DNA from 3 places in the Roseovarius indicus genome. Region 1 is predicted to be linked to each of the others. Evidence: riboswitches for the same ligand, from Rfam matches in the RefSeq annotation. Region 1 holds a riboswitch; each other region holds the start of a gene.
The links. A riboswitch is a leader RNA that binds a small molecule or an ion and turns the genes downstream of it on or off. The one in region 1 is predicted to bind cobalamin.

Region 1 (7,405 bases):
TCCAGCCGCAGCAGCGGCAGGCCAAGCGCGCGCGCCTCGTCCTCCAGCGCACGCAGGATGGCGGCGGCCACGCCCCGGCCGCGGGCGGCATCGGCGGTGAACATGCTCTTCACCTCGCCATAGCCGTCCTTCAGCGCCAGCGCGCCGGTGCCCAGCGTTTCCGCCCCCTCGCGCGCCGCGAAGAACCGCACATCGTCGCCGCGCAGCGCCTCGAAGTCGAGGAAGTAGTTCTCCTCCGGCTCGAACATCTCGCGCATCAGCGCATGGCTCGCCTCGAGGATCGCCCTCGGCCCCGGCGCCAGCGGGTCGGCCCGCTCGACGATAAGCATCAGGCCTGCAGCGCGGCTTCGATCGCCGCCCGGTCAAGGCCCGCCTGGCCGATCACCACCAGCCGCGTCTCGCGCGCGTCCGCGCCGAAGGGCCGGTCGAAATAGGTGTCGATCCGCGGCCCCACGGCCTGCAGCGTCAGACGCATGGGCTTGCCGGTCACCGCCGCAAACCCCTTGAGCCGCAGGATGTCATGCTGCCGGATGATGCCCGCCACCTGCTCGGCAAAGGCGGCCGGGTCGGCGATCTCCTCGCGCGCCACGACGAAGCTTTCGAACTCGTCATGGTCATGCTCGTGGTGATGGTCGTGATCGTCGTCATCGTCGTGGTGATGGTGGTGATGCAGCTCGTGCCGCGCCTCCATATCCGTCTCGGCGCCGATCCCCTGGCCCAAGAGCACGTCGACCGGCAGCGCCCCCATCGTGGCCTTGACCACCTGCACGCCATCCCGGCTGTCCGACCGCAGCTTGCCCACAAGCGCGCCCGCCTCTTCCTCGCCCAGCAGGTCGGCCTTGTTCACCACGATCATGTCGGCACAGGCGATCTGGTCCTCGAACAGCTCCGACAGCGGCGTCTCGTGGTCGAGGTTCTCGTCCAGCGCCCGCTGCGCATCCACCGCCGCCACGTCATGGGCAAACCGTCCCTCGGCCACGGCCTTGCCGTCGACCACGGTCACCACGCCATCCACCGTCACCCGGGTGGAAATCTCGGGCCAGTTGAACGCCCGCACCAGCGGCTGCGGCAACGCCAGCCCCGAGGTCTCGATCACGATATGATCCGGCGCATCAGGACGATCCAGAAGCTTCTGCATCGTCGGCACGAAATCCTCGGCCACGGTGCAGCAGATACAGCCGTTCGACAGTTCCATCACGTCATCCTCGTCGCAGTTCTCGATGCCGCACCCCTTCAGGATGCCGCCATCGACGCCCAGATCGCCGAACTCGTTGATGATGAGCGCGATGCGCTTGCCGTTGGCATTCTCCAGCATGTGCCGGATCAGCGTGGTCTTCCCGGCGCCGAGGAAACCGGTCACCACGGTTGCGGGGATCTTGGCGGGCATTCGTGAAGCTCCTTCCGAAAAGCTTGTCAGCGGTGCGGCGATCGCCTAGGCGAACCCCATGCACCGGATCGTGGTCTGTTCAACATGCGAGGGAAGTGACGGCAAGGGCTTTGCCGCCACCCTGCGCGCGGCCCTGGCCGAGCGCGGAATGGATTTCGAGGTGCAGACGCATGACTGCCTGTCGAACTGCGCTCGCCCCCTGTCTATGGCCTTCACCGCGCCGGCCAAGGCCACCTATCTCTTCGGCGACATCGCCCCCGAAACCGACCTCGCCGACACGCTGGCCTTCGCCGGTCTCTACGCCGACACCCCAGACGGCTGGATCGAAGACGCCCGCCCTGCCGGCCGCCTGCGCTTCTGCCTCATCGGCCGCGTCCCGGCCTGAAACAAGGCGCCCCCCCGGGGCTTCTTCTGGCCGGAAATATCCCGGGGGAGGCGTTGAAACCCGACCGGGTTTCAACGTCGGGGGCAGCGCCCCCATTCCGACGCCGGCCAAACAGAACATCACTCGATCACCAGCGTCTCGGTCACCTCGAGCGGCTCTCCTCCGACGGCCAGTTGCGTGTGATCGTTGGCATTGAGCGTCACCCGGATCTCATGCTCCCCCACCGGCAGCGCCGACAGGTGGAACCACGGCGCATAGGCGCGGGCGATCTTCACCCCGTCGACATAGACATGCGCGTGACCGTGCCCCGGCACATGGTCGCCGTTCACCGCCTCCGGGTCGAAGGTGAAATTCTCGACGATGATCTCAAGGTTTCGGCTCTGGGCACCGTCCGGGTGAAAGGCAATCGACAGCGCCGGCGCCGGGCTTTCCGCCTCGGTCAGCGTGGCATGGGGGTCGGCCCCGTCACCGTGGTCATGGGCCGAATGGTCATGCACCGCGTCCTCATGTGCGTGCCCCTCGACCTGCGCACCGGTGGAGGCGGCCAGAAGGAACCCCGCGCCGGTTCCGAAGAACAGGCCGATGATCAGGAAAATGAACGTCTTCGGCATGCAGCATCCCCTTTGGAACAACCGGGCGGCGCGGTGGCCGCCCGGTCAGGACAACATTTCACGCGGTCGCGGTCTCGCCCTCGGCCTCGCGTTGCCAGAAATACCCGGCAAGGCCGCCCAGCACGGCCCAGACGGCAAAGCCGACCCCGAGCGCCCGGCTGGCAAACAGCGCGGCGATCTCCGGCGGCACCGGCCCTGCGAAACTCGCGGGATGCGGCGCGCCGATCACGTGCGGCGCCAGGATCAGCACCGCCGCCGCGCCCCAGGCGGGCAGCCCCCGTCCGAAACCGATCATCGCCAAGCCAGCGCCGGTGGCGGCAACCGTGCCCCACCACCAGACCTGCCGCGCGCCAAGCTCGGCCGCGGCCACGCCGGGCACCTCGGGTGGCAGCGAAAAAGCCGGTGCGAACTGGAACGCGAGGAACCCCGCGATGCCCCAGATCAGCCCGGTGCGCCCGTTGATCGTCACGCCCCGCTCATCCGCCATCGCCATCGCGGCCACGAGGATCAGCCCGTAGCCCACGTAGATCAGCGCCGAGAACAGCACGCTCATCCCGTCGCGCACCGGGTCGAAACCCGGCAGCTCGGGATGGGCCGAGACAGCCTCCGCGCCGAAATGGACAAGATCACCCCCTTCGTACAGCTCCGCATGCAGAAGCACCGGCTGGACGAACGCCAACTGCAACGCGGCCGCGATCAGCCCCGCGCAGAATCCAGCGAACAACGCGCTGGTCAGAAGTCTCTGAAACATGGCTCAGTGGCAGGGAAAGCCGGTGGCGTGGCGCACGTCATGCGCGGCGTCATGCAGGGCAGCGGCCTGAACATGGCCGGCCAGCGTGACGATGCCAAAGCCCAGGACAATGGCGGTCAGGGCCGGCAGAACGATCGATTTCGAAGCGGATTGAACCAGTGCGGTCATAGTCTTTTCTCCTTCCTTGCCTCTCACCCGAGGCGTGGATTGCATCACGCAAAGGCTGGTCTCCTGGCTCGCGGGTCATAGCCGATCCTGCCGCCTTCCCAAGGCCGTTCGGCCCGGTGGCATGTGGCAGGGGGCTCACCGCTTACAGTCGCGGGGGCGGCTGACGCATGGGCTCCCGAATTGGGTCCGCCGTCACGTCATTCCCGATTTATCCCCGAGTGCTTTGCACCCATATGGGGACCCTTGCACCCTCCGGTATGAGCCTCGCCCGCCGTTGCGTCAAGGCAATTTGCGACATGTCGGCACAGGGCGGCGCCATCACGCGGCACGCGTCGCCATGGGCCGAACCCCGCCGATTTTGCCGCGCAACGCGCAATATCTTGTGGATAAGACGCCCTGATAGCCCATATCCGGGGCAAATCCCGTTGACAGGTCGCCCTTGCCTCTCTCTCATTGGTCCCCAAGACCGGAATCACCGGCGCGTCACCGGGCACAAGGGGCAAACCAGTGCAGTTCTCGAAACTCAGGCTGACGGGCTTCAAAAGCTTCGTCGACCCGACCGACCTCTACATCCAGAACGGCCTCACCGGCGTGGTGGGCCCGAACGGCTGTGGCAAGTCGAACCTGCTCGAAGCCCTCCGCTGGGTCATGGGCGAGAACCGGCCCACCTCGATGCGCGGCTCGGGCATGGAAGACGTGATCTTCGCCGGCGCCGCCTCCCGCTCGGCCCGCAACTTCGCCGAGGTCTCGATCCATATCGACAATTCCGACCGCCTCGCGCCCGCCGGCTTCAACGAAACCGACCATCTCGAAATCATCCGCCGCATCACCCGCGACGTGGGCTCGGCCTACAAGGTCAACGGCAAGGATGTCCGGGCCCGCGACGTGCAGATGCTCTTCGCCGACGCTTCCACCGGCGCCCATTCCCCGGCGCTTGTGCGCCAGGGGCAGATCTCCGAGTTGATCAACGCCAAGCCCAAGGCCCGCCGCCGCATCCTCGAAGAGGCCGCCGGCATCTCCGGCCTCTACCAGCGCCGCCACGAGGCCGAGCTGAAGCTGAACGGCGCCGAACAGAACCTCACCCGCGTCGACGACGTCATCGAACAGCTCGCCACCCAGCTGGCCCAGCTCGAACGCCAGGCCCGCCAGGCCGCCCGCTACCGCAAGATCGGCGAAGACCTGCGCCATGCCGAGGGCCTCCTCCTCTACCGCCGCTGGAAAGAGGCCGACGAGGCCCGCGCCGCGGCCGAGGAACAGCTCCGCGAACGCACCTCCGACGCCTCCCGCGCCGAGGCCGCCGCCCGCGAGGCCGACCGCATCCGCACCGCCGCCGAGGCCGCCCTGCCGCCCCTGCGCGAGGAAGAGGCCATCGCCGCCGCCATCATGCAGCGGGTACAGGTCGCCATCGATTCGCTCGACGAGCAGGAGGCCAACGCCCGCGCGCGCATCGAAACGCTGGAATCCCGCATCACCCAGCTCGCCCGAGATATCGAGCGCGAGGAAAGCCTCAACCGCGACGCCGGCGAAACCATCGCGCGCCTGGAAGAAGAGGCGCAGGAACTCGAAGACGCCTCGCATGGCCACGACGACAACCTGGCCGAGGCGGCACAGGAATCGCACGACGCCGCCACCATCCTGCAAGAGCGCGAAACCGACCTCAGCCAGCTGACCGAAGACGTGGCCCGCCTCTCGGCCCGCCACCAATCGGCCCAGCGGACGGTCGAGGACTACAGGAAAACCCTCGAGAGAAGCGAAGCGGAAGCCGCCCGCGCCCGCACCGCCGCCGAAACCTCCCGCGAGGCGCTGGACAAGGCGAAGGCCGATTACGACGCCGCCCAGCAGGAAGAAGCCAAGGCGGTCAAGACCGCCGAATCCGCCGAGGAAACCCTGACGCTGGCCGACGAGGCCCGCGCCGAGGCGCAATCGCGCGAGGCCGACGCCCGCGCCGAACGCTCCGAGGCCGAGGGCGAGGTCAATGCGCTCTCCGCCGAGGTCTCGGCACTCGCCCGGCTCGTCGACCGCGACACCGCCGAGGGCGGCCAGATCCTCGACGCGCTGACCGTCACGCCGGGCTACGAAAAGGCCCTCGGCGCGGCGCTCGCCGACGACCTGCGCGCGCCGGAAGTCGAGGCCGACGGCCCCTCCGGCTGGACCCGCCTGCCGGGCTACCCCGAGCCGCAGCCCTTGCCCGATGGTGTGTCGTCCCTCTCCGATCACGTCACGGTGCCGGACGTCCTGCAACGCCGGCTCAGCCAGATCGGTCTCGTCGAACCTGAATACGGCCCCCGCCTTCAGGCCGAGCTTCTCCCCGGCCAGCGTCTTGTCAGCACCGAAGGCGACCTCTGGCGCTGGGATGGCTACCGCGCCTGGGCCGAGGATGCGCCCTCGGCCGCCGCCCTTCGCCTGCAACAGCTCAACCGCCTCGAAGAACTCAAGCAGCAGCTCGCCCACGCCACCGCCCGCGCCGAGGGCGCCAGCGGCGCGCACGAGGCCCTGCGCAAGCGCCTCGCCGAGCTGACCGAGGCCGACAAACGCGCCCGCGAGGCCCGCCGCGCCGCCGATACCGCCGTCAACGACGCCAGCCGCGCCCTGTCGCGCGCCGAGGCCGACCGCAACCTCGCCCAGTCGCGCCTCGAATCCCTCGGCCTCGCCGTCACCCGCCACGAGGAAGAGGCGCTCTCCGCCCGCAAGGCCCTGAACGAGGCCGAGGCGGCGCAGAACGCGCTGGAAGACCTCGACGAGGCCCGCGCCGGCGTCGACGACGTCAAGATGACGGTCGAGGCCGCGCGCATGACCATGATGGCCAAGCGCTCCGCCCATGACGAGCTGCGCCGCGAAGGCGAGGCCCGCGCCAAGCGCGCACAGGAGGTCGCCAAGGAAGTCACCGGCTGGCGAAACCGTTTGGAAACCGCCGAGAAGCGCAGCGCCGAGCTGGCCGAGCGCAAGACCGCCTCCGAAGAGGAACTCGCCGAGGCACAGGCCAAGCCGGCCGAACTCTCTGCCCAGCGTGACGACCTCTCCGGCCAGATCGCCAGCGCCGAGAAACGCAAGGCCGAGGCCGCCGACGCCCTCTCCACCGCCGAGGGCAACCTGCGCGAGGCCGTTGCCGCCGAGCGTGACGCCGAGCGCGCCGCCTCCGACGCCCGCGAGGCCCGCGCCCGCGCCGAGGCCCGCGCCGAAGCCGCCGTCGAGGCCCGCGATCACGCCGCCGAGCGCATCGAGGAAGAGCAGGAAACCACTCCCGCCGACCTGCTCGAGCAGCTTGACGCCGACCCCGACAACATGCCCGCCGCCGACGCCATCGAGGCCGACGTCAACCGCCTCAAGCGCCAGCGCGACGCGCTGGGCGCCGTGAACCTCCGCGCCGAGGAAGACGCCAAGGAGGTGCAGGAAGAGCACGATTCCCTCACCGCCGAGAAGGCCGACCTCGAAGAGGCGATCCGCACCCTTCGCAACGGCATCGCGTCGCTCAATCGCGAGGGCCGCGAACGGCTGCTGACCGCCTTCGAGCAGGTCAATTCCAACTTCTCCATGCTCTTCCAGCACCTCTTCGGCGGTGGCGAGGCCAACCTCGTGATGGTCGAAAGCGACGACCCGCTCGACGCCGGACTCGAGATCATGTGCCAGCCCCCGGGCAAGAAACTGGCCACCCTGTCGCTCCTCTCGGGCGGCGAGCAGACGCTGACGGCATTGGCGCTGATCTTCGCCGTCTTCCTCGCCAATCCCGCCCCGATCTGTGTGCTCGACGAGGTCGACGCGCCCTTGGACGACGCCAACGTGGGCCGCTTCTGCGACTTGCTCGACGAGATGTGCCGCCGCACCGAAACCCGCTTCCTCATCATCACCCACCACGCGGTGACGATGAGCCGGATGGATCGCCTCTTCGGCGTGACCATGGGCGAAAAGGGCGTCAGCCAGCTCGTCTCGGTCGACCTCAAGAAGGCCGAGCAGATGGTGGCGTGAGGGGAGGTTTTACCTCCCTAAAATCTTAAACGTTCCTTCACTCCGCGCGGCCAAACTCCGCCTCGCTGCAATCCATTGCAGTGAGAGGAGGTGATGAACCTGAGCGAAAACGATTTCCGAAAGTGGATGGTGCTCCTCGC
Region 2 (7,405 bases), 2.3 Mb from region 1:
GCGCGGCGCCGGCGGCGGAGGGGCAGAGGCGCCCGTCGCGGGCGGCCCATGTGTCGGTGTCGGTATGGGGGCGGACGGCCTCCCAGGTGACGCCGTCCTGTGTGAGGAGCAGCTCGGCCAGGGCCGAGGCCCCCGGCCAGCCCGCGGCGCAGAGCCAGCGCGTGGCCTTGCCGGTTTCCTCGGCCGGGCCCCAATCCATCCCGCCGCCGCGCGCGGCCTTGCGGGCGAGCGCCTCGATCTCGTTCAGCGACCAGGTCATTCCCCGGCCTCGGGGAGGCGGGGGAGTGTCCAGTCATCGGCGGCGCTGGCGGAGAGTTCCTCGGGGAAGGGGGCGTATTGAAACATGTTGATCCGCACCCAGCGGTCGGAGCGGGGGTCGAAATGGCAGGCGCCGAAGAAGCTGAGCTTCATGCGGAGCATGTCGATGGGCATGACCGAGGCGTCGATGGTGTTGTCGCGGATCTCGGCATAGGGCAGGCGGGCGGCGATCTGGGCGCGGCGGGCGATGTGCCGGTGTTCGGGGTGTTTCAGCAGGAATTCGGCCACGGTCGGCGCGTCGGAGACGGCGAGGGCCGCGTGCATGCGGGCGGCGTCGCGCCCGGGGCAGAGGGGCTGTTCATAGGGCGCGAGGGGCTCGTCGTGGCGTTCGCCCATGCGGGGTTCGAGCTTTTCCTCGGAGGTATACCAGACGCGCGCCTGGGCGTCTTTCGCGCTCCAGTCGATGGCGAGGGCCCAGTCGTAGACGTCTTCGATGATGGCGCGCAGCTCGGCGAGGGGCATGGCGCCGTCGATGCGCCAGCTGTCCTGTTCGTCGGCGCTCATGGTCGGGCCGAGATCGTCGACCAGGTCGCCATAGGGTTCGAGCAGCACCGACACGAGCTGTTCCTGCCCTTCGAGCGAGAGCGTGTCCTCGGCCCAGAGCCAGAGGCGGTTCCACGGGGAAGGCCCGGCCAGGTCGGCGGTTTCGAGATGGGCCATCAGCGTGTTCATGTCATCGCGCAGGTCCTGCAGCTTTTCGAGCTGGGCCGGGTGCTGGGACCGCCAGCCATGGGCGTGGAGCCGGGCGCGGGCCGCGGTGGTGCGGATGGCGGCGATCTTGTCGGGGGTGGCGGTGGGCAGGGCGCGGACGCGGCGGAGCGCCTCTTCGCGGGCCGCGATCCAGTTGTTGAGGAGCGCCGGGTGGGTGATGAGGAAGGGCGCCATTCCAAGGCCGGTGGAATTGCCGATGCCGAAGCGGCGGCGCAGGGCCGGGTCGAGCGCGAGGGCGGTGTCGGGGGCGCGCATCCGGGCCATGTGCTCGACAAGGTCCATGACGAAGGCGCGGGTGAGGTAGACCGAGAGCATCTCGACCTGGAAGGGCACGTGGCATTCGGGGCGGTCGGCGATGTATTCGCGGTCGGCGGCGCCGAACTTGCCCGAGCCGTAGACGGCGGTGGTGCGCATGAGGTAGCCGATCTCGGCGACTTTTTGCGCATCGGGCTGTTTTCCGGCGGCGAGGCGGTCGACCACGTAATCCCACAGGCGCACCGAGCGGTTGGCGCGGGAGAGCGACAGCTCGCGGTCGGAGACGCGGCCGGCTTCCTGCTTGGGGACGTTTTCGGCAAGCCTTGCGATATCGTCTTCGGTGGGGATGCCGTCGAAAAGGGTGAAGGTGGCGTCCCATTCGGTGGCGATCACCCGGTCGGAGCGCCGGGCGGCCGGCAGATCATGGGCGAAGGCGACGAGGGAATAGCTGCGTTCGGGGCCGTGGGCCACGTAAACGGCGTGGCCTACGCCGTTGGCATCTATGTTGAAAACCCGTTCTTCGAAGCGCCATTTCTCGGCCTTCAGGCGGCGGAGAAGCTGGCGCATGAAAGACAGGCGCGTCTGGTGGAACGCGCCGAGGCGGGCCAGCCTCATCACCCTTTCGGGCGGGCGGCATGTGATGTCGGATGCGTCGACCTCGGCCATCAGCACGTCTTTCATTCGGCTTTGGCCCCGAAATTGAGGTCGAAGAAACGCAGCCAGTTCTCCCCGAGGAGCGCCGCCACTTCGCTGTCGTCAAAGCCCTTTTTGCGTAGTCCTGATTCGATAGTAGCGAAATCGCGGTTGTCGCGGAACCATTGCGGTTGCGGGGGGAAGCCGGGGGCGGCGGACGAGCCCTCGCCATAGTCGATTTCCTTCGACCAGCGGCCCACGCGCATCCACTCGACGACGCTGTCGGGCTGGTCCTGGCAGAGGTCGGAGCCGATGCCGAAATGGGCGACACCGAAGCTGTCGGCGGCGTCGGCGACCATGGCGCAGAAGCTGTCGAGGGTGCAGTCGGACTTGTCTTTCAGGTGATGGGGGTAGAGCGAGAAGCCCATCATGCCGCCGTTCGCGGTGACGGCGCGGATCACGTCGTCGCGCTTGTTGCGAAGCGCCGGCTGCCAGCGGTGCGGGTTGGCGTGGGTTATGGCGATCGGGCGTTCGGAGAGCTCGGCGGCCTCGATGGTGGAGCGGTCGGCGGAATGGCTCATGTCGATGACGAGGCCGACGCGGTTCATTTCCTTGATGACCTGCTTGCCCATGCGGGTGATGCCGGTGTCTTCGGCTTCGTAGCAGCCTGTCGCGAGGAGGGACTGGTTGTTGTAGGTGAGCTGCATGAACCGGGCGCCGAGGGTGTGGACGATCTCGACGAGGCCGATATCGTCTTCGATGGGCGAGGGGTTCTGGAAGCCGAAGAAGATGGCGGTGCGATCCGTTTCGCGGGCAAGGCGGACGTCATCGCCGGTGCGGCCGTGGAAGATGAGCTCGGGGAATTGCTCGAACCAGCGGTTCCATCGTTCGATGTTGAGCACGGTTTCACGGAAATTCTCGTGATAGGCGATGGTGACATGAACGGCGTCGACGCCCCCTTCGCGCATCTGGCGGAAGATCTTCTCGGACCAGTTGGCGTATTGCAGGCAATCGATGCGGTGGGTCATTGGGGCCTCCGGCGTGTGGCGGTGTGGCTGGGTCAGCGGCGGCATTGGGGCATGGGGCCGACTTCAGATCAAACGCAAAAAAGTTGAAGTAATTTCAGTTTGTTTGAAATTCTGTGGCGAGGATGGCGGCGGCCATGTCTCGGGCGGCTGGGGGCATATGCGCCGCGTCGGGGGTGAACATGTAGACCTCGCGCCGGGCGGAGACGTCTTGGAGGGGCAGAAAGGTGAGGTCGGAAAACTCTGGCAGAACAGCGAGTTCCGGCAGGACGGTGATGCCGACGCCGGCGCGCACGAGGCTGAGGATGGAGGCGGTGTTGCGCACGCTGAGGCGGGCGGATTCGAGAAGGGGGGTGAAGGCGTCGTCGTCGATCTGGCGGCAGAGGCCGTTGGCGATGAAGCTGGTGCCGTGGAGATCTGACCAGGTGAGGGTCTGCCAGCCCCATGTCAGCGGATGATCGGCGCGGCAGACCACGCCGAAGCGGTCGGTGAGGATGCGCCGGCGGTCGAAGCCGGGAATGGGGCCGAGGCTGGCCAGCCCGATATCGGCGCCTTCGGCGCTCATCTCCTGTTCGATGGCGGACGAATCGGCGTCGCGCATGTCGATGCGGACCGCGGGGTGCTCGGCGATGTAACGGCGCAGGACCTGGGGCATGACCACCTGGGCGATGGACGGCGTGGCGATGATGCGGACGAAGCCGCGTTCGGCGCGGGCGAGCCCCTCGATGGCGGTGACGGTGCGCTCGAAATGGGTGATCTCGCGGGTGGCTTCCTGGCGGATGAGCTCGCCCAGCGGGGTGAGGCGGGATTTGCGGCCGGTCTCGAAGAGGGGCGCGCCGACGTGATCCTCGAACTGTCGGAGCATCATGGACACGGCGGAGGGTGTGCGGTTCAGGATTTCGGCGGCATCGGCGAGCGAACCCTTGTCGGCAACGGCTTGAAAGCAGCGGAGCATTTCGATCTTGATGGCCATATTCAAGAAACCCTGAAGTTTCAGGTATAAAGGGTCAGGTTTTCTTGAATGTCCAGTCGCGGGATCGTGCCAGTGATCTTTGCTTGTGCGAGTCACCGGGAGGTGCGAAAGTGATCGTCCGAGGTGCCGGTGCTCTTGTCAGAGGGCAACGGAGAATTGGGAAGCCGGTGAAAGGCCGGCGCTGCCCCCGCAACGGTAAGCATGGGGGGTATGGGCGAAATACCACTGGGCGCAAAGCCCGGGAAGGTGCCCGTATCCTGACCCGCAAGCCCGGAAACCAGCCTTGGACCAACGTCAAGCCGCGGGGGGCGGTGCGGGCGGATGGGTTTCGTCCATCGCTCCACTTTCCTTCGCCCCAGTTCGGCCCGGGGTGTGGCCGGTGGAGGAAGATGAGATGACCGCAGCGCGGATACTGGATGGATTGGAACGCAGCGAGGCCACCGGCAAGGAGGCTGACAGCGTGGCGCGGATGGGGTTCCTGGAATGGGCCTTTGGCCTTGAGGGCGAGGTGACGCCCGCCAAGGCGAAGGCGGCGCTGGACAGTGCCGAGGCGCAGGGGCCGGAGAGCGATGCGGCCTGTGCGTTCGTGGTGTTCCTGCGGCAGGCGACGCGGCCTGTCAGCGGAGGGCTGCGCCGGGGGCGTCGGCGGGCGCTTCACTGAAGGCTAGCGGCCCGCTAGGGTCGGGCCATGGCGAGTGAGAAAGAGAAGATGCAGGCGGGGGAGTGGTACACGTGCCATGACCCGGAGCTTTTCGCGCTGCAGGATGCGGCGCGGGCGGCCTGTCATGCGCATAACACCGGTGTGCCGGTGGAGCGGGGGCCGATTGGCGCGGCGCTGGCTGGGTTGTTCGCCGAAATGGGCGAGGGCTGCATGATCGAGGCGCCGTTTCATTGCGCCTACGGGGTGCACATTCACCTGGGCGCACGGGTTTACATGAATGCCGGCTGTACGATTCTCGACACGGCCGAGGTGCGGATCGGAGACGATACGATGCTGGGGCCGGGGGTGCAGATTTATTGCCCGACGCATCACAAGGACCGGGCCAAGCGGGTGGCCGGGCTGGAACGGGCGCGGCCGGTGACGATCGGGCGCGAGGTGTGGATCGCCGGCGGAGCGATTCTGTTGCCCGGGGTGACGGTGGGCGACGGGGCGATTGTGGGCGCCGGCAGCGTGGTGACGCGGGACGTGGCGCCGGACACGATGGTGCTGGGGAACCCGGCGCGGGTGCGCGCCGGGTGAGTTTGGGTCAGGTCTCTGTCAGGCCGCACCATTCGGCGATGAAGAGGGCGATGACCCCGGTGACCTGTTTGACCGAGGCGAGATCGACCCGTTCGTCGAAGCCGTGGATGCTTTCGGCGACGGGCCCGTAACAGAGGCTGGGGATGCCGTGGTAGAGGCCGTAGAACCGGGTGTCGGTGAGCGCCGTGAACTGGCGGTCTTCGGGCCCGTCCTGGTTGAAGACGGATTTGTGGGCCGCCGAGAGGGCGGTTTCGGGGGCATCGGCGTTTTCGAGGACGAAGCCGTCGGCCTGGAAGCCGTTCCAGACGATCTCGGGCGGGTTCGAGCGGAGGAAGGGGTGGGCCTTGGCCGCTTTCGCAACGGTTTCGGCGATCTCGGCCTTCACCTCTTCGACCGACCAGCCGGGCAGGAGGCCCATGCGGCAGTCGACCTCGCACCATGAGGGCACGGAGGAGGCCCAGTCGCCGCCCTTGATGATGCCCGCGTTGAAGTTGATCGGGTGTTCGGCGCCCTTGAAGGCGGGGTTGTCGGGGACGCGGGTGTTGAACTCTTCGCAGAGGGCTTCCAGCGCGGTGAGCAGTTCGAACGTGCCCATGATGGCGTTGGCGCCGGTGCCGGCATAGGCCACGTGGGCGGGTTTGCCCTGCACCTGCAGCTTGAACCAGACGACGCCGACCTGGGCGCGCACGAGGCTGTGGCCGGTGGGTTCGGGGATGAAGACGCAATCGGCGCGGTAGCCGCGGGCGAGGGTGGCCAGCGCCCCCATGCCGCTGCTTTCTTCCTCGATGACGGATTGGTAGTGGATGCGGCCCTCGGAGGCGAAGCCCGCGCGGCGGATGGCGTCGACGGCGAAGAGGGCGGCGGTGTCGCCGGCTTTCATGTCGCCGGCGCCGCGGCCGTGCATCCAGCCGTCTTTTATGACCGGGTCGTAGGGCGGGGTGGCCCACATCTCTTCGGGGCCTTCGGGGACCACGTCGAGATGGCCCTGTAGAATCAGGGATTTGCCGCCAGACCCTTTGCCTTCGAGCGTGCCGTTGACGGCGCGGATCTCGGTGATGTCGCCGGCGGCATCGCAGAAGCCCGGCTGATCGGCCAGCTCGGACATCGGCACGGTCCAGTCGTCGACCTCCCATCCGCGGGTGGAGAGGGCGTTGGCCATGAAGTCGAGCGCCTTCGCTTCCTCGCCCCGGCGGCTGGGAATGCGGGTGAGGTCGGCCAGGAACGAGACCTGATCGTCGAAGCCCGCCTCGACGGCGTCGAGAATCGCTTGGGTGGTTTTTTCGGGGATGGCGGTCATGACGGCTCCTGCTGCGGTTTGGCAGAGGGGAGCAGCGGCAGGTCGGCCCGTCAAGGTGGATGTATGTAAAGGGGGCGCCAAAAAAGAAAACGGCGGCGCCTGGGAGGAGGAGTGGCGCCGCCGTTCCATTACGTTCGGCCCTGGGAGGAGGAGTAGGGCCTTACGCAGCTGTTTGGACCTAAAGGTCCGAAGTTTTGGGCGACGGCATCAGGGAGGAGGAGAGATGCCGCCGCCATTTCCGAATGTCCCAGGGAGGAGGAGAGGGACACCCGAAACTTTTTACTCGCCGTAGACTGCCTTTCGTGCCGCAGCGCGAATGCCGGACCGGTGGATACCGAGGTCGGCCAGTGCGGCCCTGTCCAGCTCTGACAATTCGCGCACGGTTGCGCGATAGGCGAGGTAGTCGTAAACCGCTTGCATCACGTGATGCGCTGCGGCGCTTATTTCGATTGCGAGGCCCGTTTCTACGGCGCGCTTCTCGCTGTAAGTTGCCATTTTCGGCTCCGTCTTCTTTCCTGAGCGCCTCTTCTGCGAGAGGCTGTGTTTTGTTGTTCGTTGATATTGAAGATAGCTAAATGCTGCAGTTGCACAATGCCTAGATAAGCATTGCTGCTATGCAGAAAATGCATAAGCAAAGCTGACCTAATATTCAGGCAGTTGGACTGTTTTTTAAGCGAAAAATATCTCCCCCTTGCAGGTGCAGAAAAATCTGCCACGTATTGCAGCAAGACTGACGGGAGAATGGGCATGACCGATATTCGCACTGCGATCGAGACGGAACTCAAGCGGCTCGAGCTGCCCGACGGGGGCAACCTGGTGTCGCGCGACATGGTGCGGGCGCTGTCCGTCGAGGGGGGCGTGGCGCGATTCGTCATCGAGGCGCCCACCACCGAGATGGCCAAGAAGATGGAGCCGCTGCGCGCCGCCGCCGAGCGGGCGGCGCTGTCGGTGGA
Region 3 (7,405 bases), 480 kb from region 1:
CCGCCATCGAGAAGCCGCACCCGGTGCAGCGCGATCACCTGATCGCCCGGGCCGAGCCCGAAAAGCTGGGCCGCCTCGGGGCTGGGAGCGGTGCGGGCGAGATAGAGGACGCGCGAGCTGACCTCTTCGGTCGCGCCGACGAGGGAGTCGGAAAACCGCATGTCGTTGCGGATCACGAAGGTGCGGGGCAATTGCCGGACGATGATGCCGACGCCCTTGCGCGCCTGAAGCCGGCCTTCGACCTGAAGCAGGGCCAGCGCCCGGCGCATGGTCACGCGGTTGACCCGGAACATCTCGGCCAGCTGGACCTCGCCGGGCAGGCGGCTGCCGGGGGCGACGAGCCGCTGGTCGATGGCACGGGCCAGCCGGTCGTAGATCTGCAGCCAGATGGCGCGCGTGGCGCGGGGGGCGTATTCCTCCGCGGCCAGCGCGTTGAGGCCGAATTCGTCGGCGCGGTCGGGCGAGAGATCAATCACGGGCCAGCACTTTCCGTCCGTTCACGAAGACCGCCCTGATCTTGCGTGATTTCCGGTCGATCACAAGCAGGTCGGCCCGCTGGCCGGGCGCGAGCGTGCCGCGATCGGTAAGGCCGACGGCGGCGGCGGGGTTGGCGGAAACGAGGTTCCAGCCCCTGTCCAGCGGCAGGATGCCCGCGTCGTGCAGGCGGAAGACGGCGTGCAGGGGCGAGGGGTAATAATAGTCGGACGCCAGAACGGTGCAGAGCCCCTGGCGAATGGCGGCGGTGGCGCAGAGCGCCCCGTTATGGCTTTCGCCCCGGAGCGCGTTCGGGCCGCCGAGGATGACCGGCTCGCCCGCCTCGCGCGCGGCGCGGGCGGCGGCTTCGGTGGTGGGAAACTCGGCCACGGTGACGCCCCGCGCGCGGCCCGTCTCGCGGTCCTCGGGCGTGGCGTCGTCATGGGACATGACCGTGCGGCCCAGCGCGACCGCCACGCGACAGATCCGGTCGGTCGCGGCGGGCACCTCGCTGCGCCTGTCCCATATGCGGTGGATTTCGGTCATCGCGTCCTCGGGGGAGAGCCCCATGCGGGCCGCCATGCGCTTGAGCTTGTTGCTTTCGGCGCCGAGCCTGTGGTTGGCGGTGGTGTGGTCGTTGATCGACAGGATGTCGCCCGGGCGGCGTTCGAGCCAGCCCAGCACCTCGTCGACGTGATCGAGGGCGAAGGTTTCCCAGCGGATGTTGAACCGGGTGTCGCAGGCGAGGCCCGGCTCGGCGGCTTCGAGCGCCTCGACCAGGCGGCGGGTCACGGCGATGTCGCGCAGGCCCGGCTCCCACGAGACGGTGAGGCCGTGATAGGCGGTGGTGATGCCGTTGGCGATCATCTGGGTGTCCGCCTCGGCAAAGCCCAGCCCATAGGGCATGTGCACCCCCGGGCGGGGCTGCACGATCGCCTCGAACCCGTCGCCATGCAGGTCGACGATGCCCGGCAGCACCCAGGCGCCGGTGGCATCCAGGGTGCCGCCCCCCGAGGGCCTTGCATCGGCGATGCGCCCGTCTTCCAAATGCAGCTCTGCCGGTGCGAGCCCCTCGGGCCCCAGCACGGTGCCGCCGCTGATCGTCCATTCACACGTCATCTTCGTCTCACCATCCACATGTCATCAAAGCTTCAATCGAATCCCCTATGCCATTGCTGTGTGACGTTCCTGTATACACAACTCTGGATTAGATAGGAGAGGACCATGATCCGTTCCCTGCTCGCCGCCGCCGCCGTGACCGTTGCGGCCTCCTTCCCCGCCACTGCCGAAAGCCTGAAGTTCGCCGTGACCGACATCGAGGGTCTCGAAGCGCTGCAACAGGAATTCGGCGCCTTCGAGGCCAAGCTCGAAGAGCTGACCGGCCACGAGATCGACCTGTTCCCGGTCAGCTCGCGCACCGCCGCCGTCGAGGCGCTGAACCAGGACAAGGTCGACCTGGTGCTGACCGGCCCGGCCGAATACGTGGTGATCAACGAATTGACCCAGGCGAAGATCGTGACCGCCTGGCAGCGGCCCAACTACTTTGCGCAGATCGTGACGCTGTCGGACGGGCCGATCAAGTCGGTGCAGGACCTGAAGGGCAAGACCGTGACCTTCGGTTCGGTCGGGTCCACCTCGCAGCACCTCGGGCCGGCACAGGTTCTGGCCGATTTCGGGCTGGCCTACAACACCGACTACCAGCCGCAGATCATCGCCCGCAACGTGGCCGTCGAGGCGCTTATCCGCGGTGACGTTCAGGCCGTTGGCATGAACGAAGGGCACCTGTCGCGCATTCGCGAGGCGTTTCCCGACACGTCGTTCACCGTGGTGGCGCGTGGCCGCGACCTACCGAATGACATCCTCGTCGCGCGGTCGGATCTTGACGATGCCACCATCGCCGACGTCAAGGCGGCCTTTGTCGATCATGGCGCGGAGCTGATGGATGCGATCCTGACCGGGGAAGACAACCAGAAATACAAGGGCGGCTTCTTTCTGACCAAGGTCGAGGACAGCGAGTACGACTACGTGCGCTCGATGTACAAGACGATCGGGGTCGATACCAACGCCTTTGTCGGCAACTGAACCTGCCAGCATGACATGAGGCCGGGGGCGCAGATGCCCCCGGTTTCGCGCATAACGGAAGGGGCCACATGCTCGATCACCTGACAGATGCCCGGACGGCCGGGGGCACGGCGCGGACAGCCGACGCCCCGCTCATCGAGGCGCGGGGCCTGTGCAAGGCCTATACCCGCCGCGCCGTGGTGCTTGACGGCGTCGACCTGCGCGTCGAGGCGGGCGAGCGGGTGGCGCTTATCGGCTCGAACGGAAGCGGCAAGTCGACGCTTCTGAAAAGCCTCATCGGCCTGCATCCCATCTCCGGTGGCGAACTTTCCTGTTTCGGAGAACCCGTCGGCCCGGAGGCGAGCCGCGCGCAGCGGCTTCGGATGCGGCGGCAGACCGGGTTCGTCTTCCAGAAGCATTGCCTGGTGCGGCGGCGGTCGGTGCTGTCGAACGTCATTCACGGGCTCTTTGGCGAGGCGGGCAGCTGGCGGGCCTTCTGTCACAGCCTGGCGCCGGAGGACTGGCGGGCCCGGGCCATGGACGCGCTCGACGCGGTGGACCTTGCCGACAAGGCGATGCTGCGCGCCGATACGCTGTCGGGCGGGCAACAGCAGCGCGTGGCCGTGGCCCGCGCGCTGGTGCGCAAGCCGCGGCTGCTGATCGCGGACGAACCGGCCGCCAGCCTCGACCCGGTGTCGGGGCGCAACGTGATGGAGCTGTTCTCGACGCTGTGCCGCGAACAGGAGATCACGCTGATCTACACCTCGCACGACATGGCCCATGCCACCGCTTATGCCGACCGGGTGGTCGCGCTGAAGGGCGGGCGGGTGCATTTCGACCGGCCCGCCGAAAAGGTCACCCGCGCCAATCTTCAGGATGTTTTCGATGGCTGATCGCGCCCATATGCCCCCCGGCCGCTTCGAGGGGTTCTCGGCCCTGAACTTTGCGCTTCTGGTGGCGCTCGGGGCGGTGATCATCGCCTCGATGGGCAAGGTCGCCCCCTCGCCCCAGCAACTGGCCGAGGGTGTGCCGGGCATGGCCAACCTGGTGCAGCGGATGCTGCCGCCCAATACCGAGCCCGCCTTTCTTGCCCGGATCGGGATGCGCATTCTCGAGACCTTCCAGATCGCGCTGGTGGGCGCGGCGATCGGTATTGTCCTGAGCCTGCCCATCGCGTGGTGCGGCGCGAGGGGCGTTTCGCCGCTGGGGCGAGGCAGCTTCCTGGTGAAGGCGTTCGTGTCGTTCCTGCGGACGGTGCCCGACCTTGTCTGGGCGCTTCTGTTCGTGGCCTCCATCGGGCTTGGCGCCGTGGCCGGCACCATGACCATCGTGGTCGACACGATCGGCTTTTGCGGCCGGTTCTTCGCGGAGGCCATGGAAGACGCCGAGAAGGAACCGCAGGAGGCGCTGTCGGCGATCGGGGCGGGCAAGGGCTCGATCCTGGTGGGGGCGATCTTGCCCGACATCATGCCGTCGCTGATCAACTCGTCGCTGTTCGCGCTGGAGAAGGCCGTGCGGTCTTCGGTGGTGCTGGGGCTGGTCGGTGCGGGCGGGATCGGGCAGGAGCTGAAGGTGGCTTTCGACCTCTTTCAGTATCGCAATGCCTCGATGATCATTCTGGCCATTTTCCTGATCGTGCTGGTAATGGAGATCTGCACCGACAAGCTGCGCGCCCGGATCCAGTAGGCGAAGGCGGATGACTGACGGGGCTGCCAGACGGCGTGCGTTCCCCCGCAACGGTTAACAATTGATTAACACGGGGACGGAACCCCGGCGTGGGTTTCGGGTGGGCTGATCGCTTGCCCGCCCGCCGGCGCGCGAAACGGTTGTCTAGGGTCAGACCGTTAAGAAATCGCCTTTTCACCGCGCGCGATCCGCGCTAGGCAGAACTTGCTTCGGTCCGGGCGGTGCGCCGCCCGGTGAAAAGGGAACACGGTGAGGTTTCGCCATATGGCGCCAATTCCGTGACTGCCCCCGCAACTGTAGGCGGCGAGCGAAGCCGGAACATGTCACTGCCGTGCGTCAGCGCGGTGGGAAGACCCGGCCAAGCGATGACCCGCAAGTCAGGAGACCTGCCGAGGTGATCACCCTGTCCGGGCGCGGGGCGCGCATGGGCAACGGAGCTATCCGTAGAGGTGACGTTTCACCGTCTGCGGGGGCCTTTCCTCCGAGACCAAACACGTTGATTTGCGCCGCGATGCGGTGCGATCGGAGGGACCGACATGAAACGCCACGCGCGTCTTGGCCTGCTGGCCACCACCATTCTTGCCACACCTGCCACGGCCGAGGAGACCTATGACCTCGGCACGCTGGTCATTTCCGGGGGGCTGACCCCCGTGGAGGCGCGGGAGTACGGCCGCGCCGCCACCGTGCTGACGGAGGAAGAAATAGAGGAGAGCGGCGAGCAGTACGTGGCCGATGTGCTGCGCTCGCTTCCGGGCGTGGCGGTGTCGCGCACCGGCGGGTTCGGCGGGCGCACGCAGGTGCGGCTGCGGGGGCATGAAAGCAACCATACGCTGGTGCTGATCGACGGGGTCGAGGTGGCGGCGCCGGACCAGGGCGAATACGATTTCGCCGGGCTGCTGACGGCGGATATCGCACGGATCGAGATCATCCGCGGGCCGCAATCGGCGCTGTACGGGTCGAACGCCATCGGCGGGGTGATCTCGATCACCACCAAGCGGCCGACGGAACCGGGGATCAGCGGCGAGGTCGGGTTCGAGGTGGGCTCGGACGGCACCTATGAAGGCCGGATCGCCGTTCGCCAACAATCGGTACGGGGGCAGCTGAGCTTTTCGGCCGCGCGGCGCGAGACCGACGGGTTCGACATATCCGGAACGCCCGGGGGCGAGGATGACGGCGACCTGAACCGGACCTACAACCTGACGGGGCGGTTCTTCGTCAGCGACGCGCTGACCGTCGGTGGGTCGCTGCGCCATGTCGACCGGGTGTCGGACACGGACGGCTTCGTGTTCGGCGCGCCGACGCGGGCGGGGCTGGTGGTTGACGATGCCTCGAATATCGAGATGCAGGAGACCTTCGGCTCGGTCTATGCCGAGCTTGGGATGTTGGATGGCCGCCTGCAGAACCGGGTGGACCTGTCTTTCGCCAATATCGACCAGCAGGGGCGCGGCGGCACCGGCCTGCGCAACCAGGACAATACCGCGACTCGCGCCAAGGCGAGCTATCGGGGCACGGTGGCGCTGGATTCCGACAGCGTGGATACGGCCGATCATACGCTGACCTTTGCCGCGGAATGGGAATACCTGACCTACAAGGGCAACCAGGCGTTCTTTGGCCCCGGCGAGCTGATCAAGCGGACGCGCGAGCAGAGCGCGCTGGTGATCGAATACCAGGGCAGCTTTGGCAACGGGTTCGACCTGCAGGGCAGCGTGCGGCATGATTTCAACGACAAGTTCGAGGATTTCACCACCTATGCGGTGGGCGCCTCCTATACCCTGCCGAACCAGATGACGCGGGTGCATGCCTCCTATGGCACCGGGGTGCAGAACCCGACGCTGATCGAGCAGTTCGGTTTCTTCGCCAACTTTGCCGGCAACCCGAACCTTCAGCCGGAGCAGAGCGAGGGGTGGGATATCGGCATTGAGCAGCAGTTCCTTGGCGGGCGGGGCCTTGTCGACGTGACCTATTTCGACGACGAGCTGACGAACGAGATCACCTCGGTCTTCAACCCGGCGACGGGGATTTCGACGCCGGTGAACCAGCCCGGCAAGAGCGACCGGCGCGGGGTCGAGGTGTCGGCGGACGTGGCGGTGACGGACCGGTTCGATGTCGGGCTGAGCTATACGTGGCTTGACGCGACGAACCCCAACGGCTCGGTCGAGGTGCGGCGGCCGGAGCATGAGGCACTGTTGCAGCTGGGCTACCTGATGGCGAATGACCGGACGCGGTTCAACCTGGATGTGCGGCACGTGTCGGGGAATTACGATACCGATTTCACGGCGGCGTCGATGGGGGCCAGCGTGGTGCGGCTGTCGGATTACACGCTGGTCAATCTCGGGATGAGCCATGACGTGACCGACAGCGTGCGGCTGAGCGCCGGCATTCACAACCTGACCGATGAGCGTTACGAGGAGCTTGATGGCTATGCGACGCAGGGGCGGACGGTGTTCTTTGGCGTGACGAGCACGTATTGAGGTGAAGGGCGCGGGCTGGATATGTCGGCTTGCGCCTGTTGCCCTGGCGGCCGTGGTCGCCGGGGCGGGCCTGGCACGGGCGGAGGCGCCGGCGCGGGTGGTGTCGATCAACCTTTGCACCGATCAGCTGGCGATGATGCTGGCGGGTGACGGCCAGCTTCATTCGGTCAGCCATATCGCGACCGACCGGCGGGTGTCGGCCATGGCCGATAAAGCGGCGGGGTATGTCGCCAATCACGGGCTGGCGGAGGAAATCTACCTGATGCGGCCCGACCTTGTGGTGGCGGGGCCCTATGCCGCGCAGGCGACGACGGCGATGCTGAAACGGCTGGGCATTCCGGTGGCGGTGATCCCGGCGGCGACGTCGCTGGACGACATTCCCGACCGGATCAGGCGGATGGGCGAGGTGCTGCATCGGGAGGCGGCGGCCAAGGACATGGCGGCCGCGTTCGAGACGCGGCTGGCGGCGGTGCGGGCCGAGGTGGCGGCGCGGCCGTCGGCGGTGCTTTACTATGCCAATGGCTATACGTCGGGGGCGACGGCGCTGGCGGGGCAGATCCTGCTGGCGGCCGGGTTCGAGAATGCGGCGGAGCAGGCCGGGTATGGCGCGGGGGCGAAGCTGCCGCTGGAAATGCTGGCGATGATCGACCCGGACGTGGTGATCACCTCGCAGGCCTATCCCGGTGCGTCGCGCTCGGAGGAGATCATGGATC

Region 2: it holds a riboswitch for cobalamin, as region 1 does, so the genes downstream of both, RIdsm_RS17345 (hypothetical protein) here and RIdsm_RS02200 (CbtB domain-containing protein) in region 1, are expected to answer to the same signal.
Region 3: it holds a riboswitch for cobalamin, as region 1 does, so the genes downstream of both, RIdsm_RS04385 (TonB-dependent receptor plug domain-containing protein) here and RIdsm_RS02200 (CbtB domain-containing protein) in region 1, are expected to answer to the same signal.

The regions. Positions count from the first base shown of each region.
Region 1 is NZ_CP031598.1:445,399-452,803, forward strand. It holds gene RIdsm_RS02175 (GNAT family N-acetyltransferase) at 1-329, opposite strand, end outside; gene cobW (cobalamin biosynthesis protein CobW) at 329-1,387, opposite strand; gene RIdsm_RS02185 (DUF1636 family protein) at 1,446-1,772, shown strand; gene RIdsm_RS02190 (hypothetical protein) at 1,892-2,383, opposite strand; gene RIdsm_RS02195 (CbtA family protein) at 2,442-3,134, opposite strand; gene RIdsm_RS02200 (CbtB domain-containing protein) at 3,138-3,302, opposite strand; cobalamin riboswitch at 3,339-3,562, opposite strand; gene RIdsm_RS02205 (chromosome segregation SMC family protein) at 3,810-7,265, shown strand.
Region 2 is NZ_CP031598.1:3,612,052-3,619,456, reverse strand. It holds gene RIdsm_RS17365 (DUF3726 domain-containing protein) at 1-259, opposite strand, end outside; gene RIdsm_RS17360 (hypothetical protein) at 256-1,965, opposite strand; gene RIdsm_RS17355 (membrane dipeptidase) at 1,962-2,945, opposite strand; gene RIdsm_RS17350 (LysR family transcriptional regulator) at 3,040-3,915, opposite strand; cobalamin riboswitch at 4,020-4,215, shown strand; gene RIdsm_RS17345 (hypothetical protein) at 4,310-4,576, shown strand; gene RIdsm_RS17340 (sugar O-acetyltransferase) at 4,604-5,155, shown strand; gene RIdsm_RS17335 (ArgE/DapE family deacylase) at 5,163-6,452, opposite strand; gene RIdsm_RS17330 (DUF1127 domain-containing protein) at 6,732-6,947, opposite strand; gene RIdsm_RS17325 (Mrp/NBP35 family ATP-binding protein) at 7,200-7,405, shown strand, end outside.
Region 3 is NZ_CP031598.1:921,140-928,544, reverse strand. It holds gene phnF (phosphonate metabolism transcriptional regulator PhnF) at 1-476, opposite strand, end outside; gene RIdsm_RS04405 (alpha-D-ribose 1-methylphosphonate 5-triphosphate diphosphatase) at 469-1,593, opposite strand; gene RIdsm_RS04400 (PhnD/SsuA/transferrin family substrate-binding protein) at 1,699-2,556, shown strand; gene RIdsm_RS04395 (phosphonate ABC transporter ATP-binding protein) at 2,625-3,428, shown strand; gene phnE (phosphonate ABC transporter, permease protein PhnE) at 3,421-4,221, shown strand; cobalamin riboswitch at 4,415-4,629, shown strand; gene RIdsm_RS04385 (TonB-dependent receptor plug domain-containing protein) at 4,758-6,692, shown strand; gene RIdsm_RS04380 (ABC transporter substrate-binding protein) at 6,694-7,405, shown strand, end outside.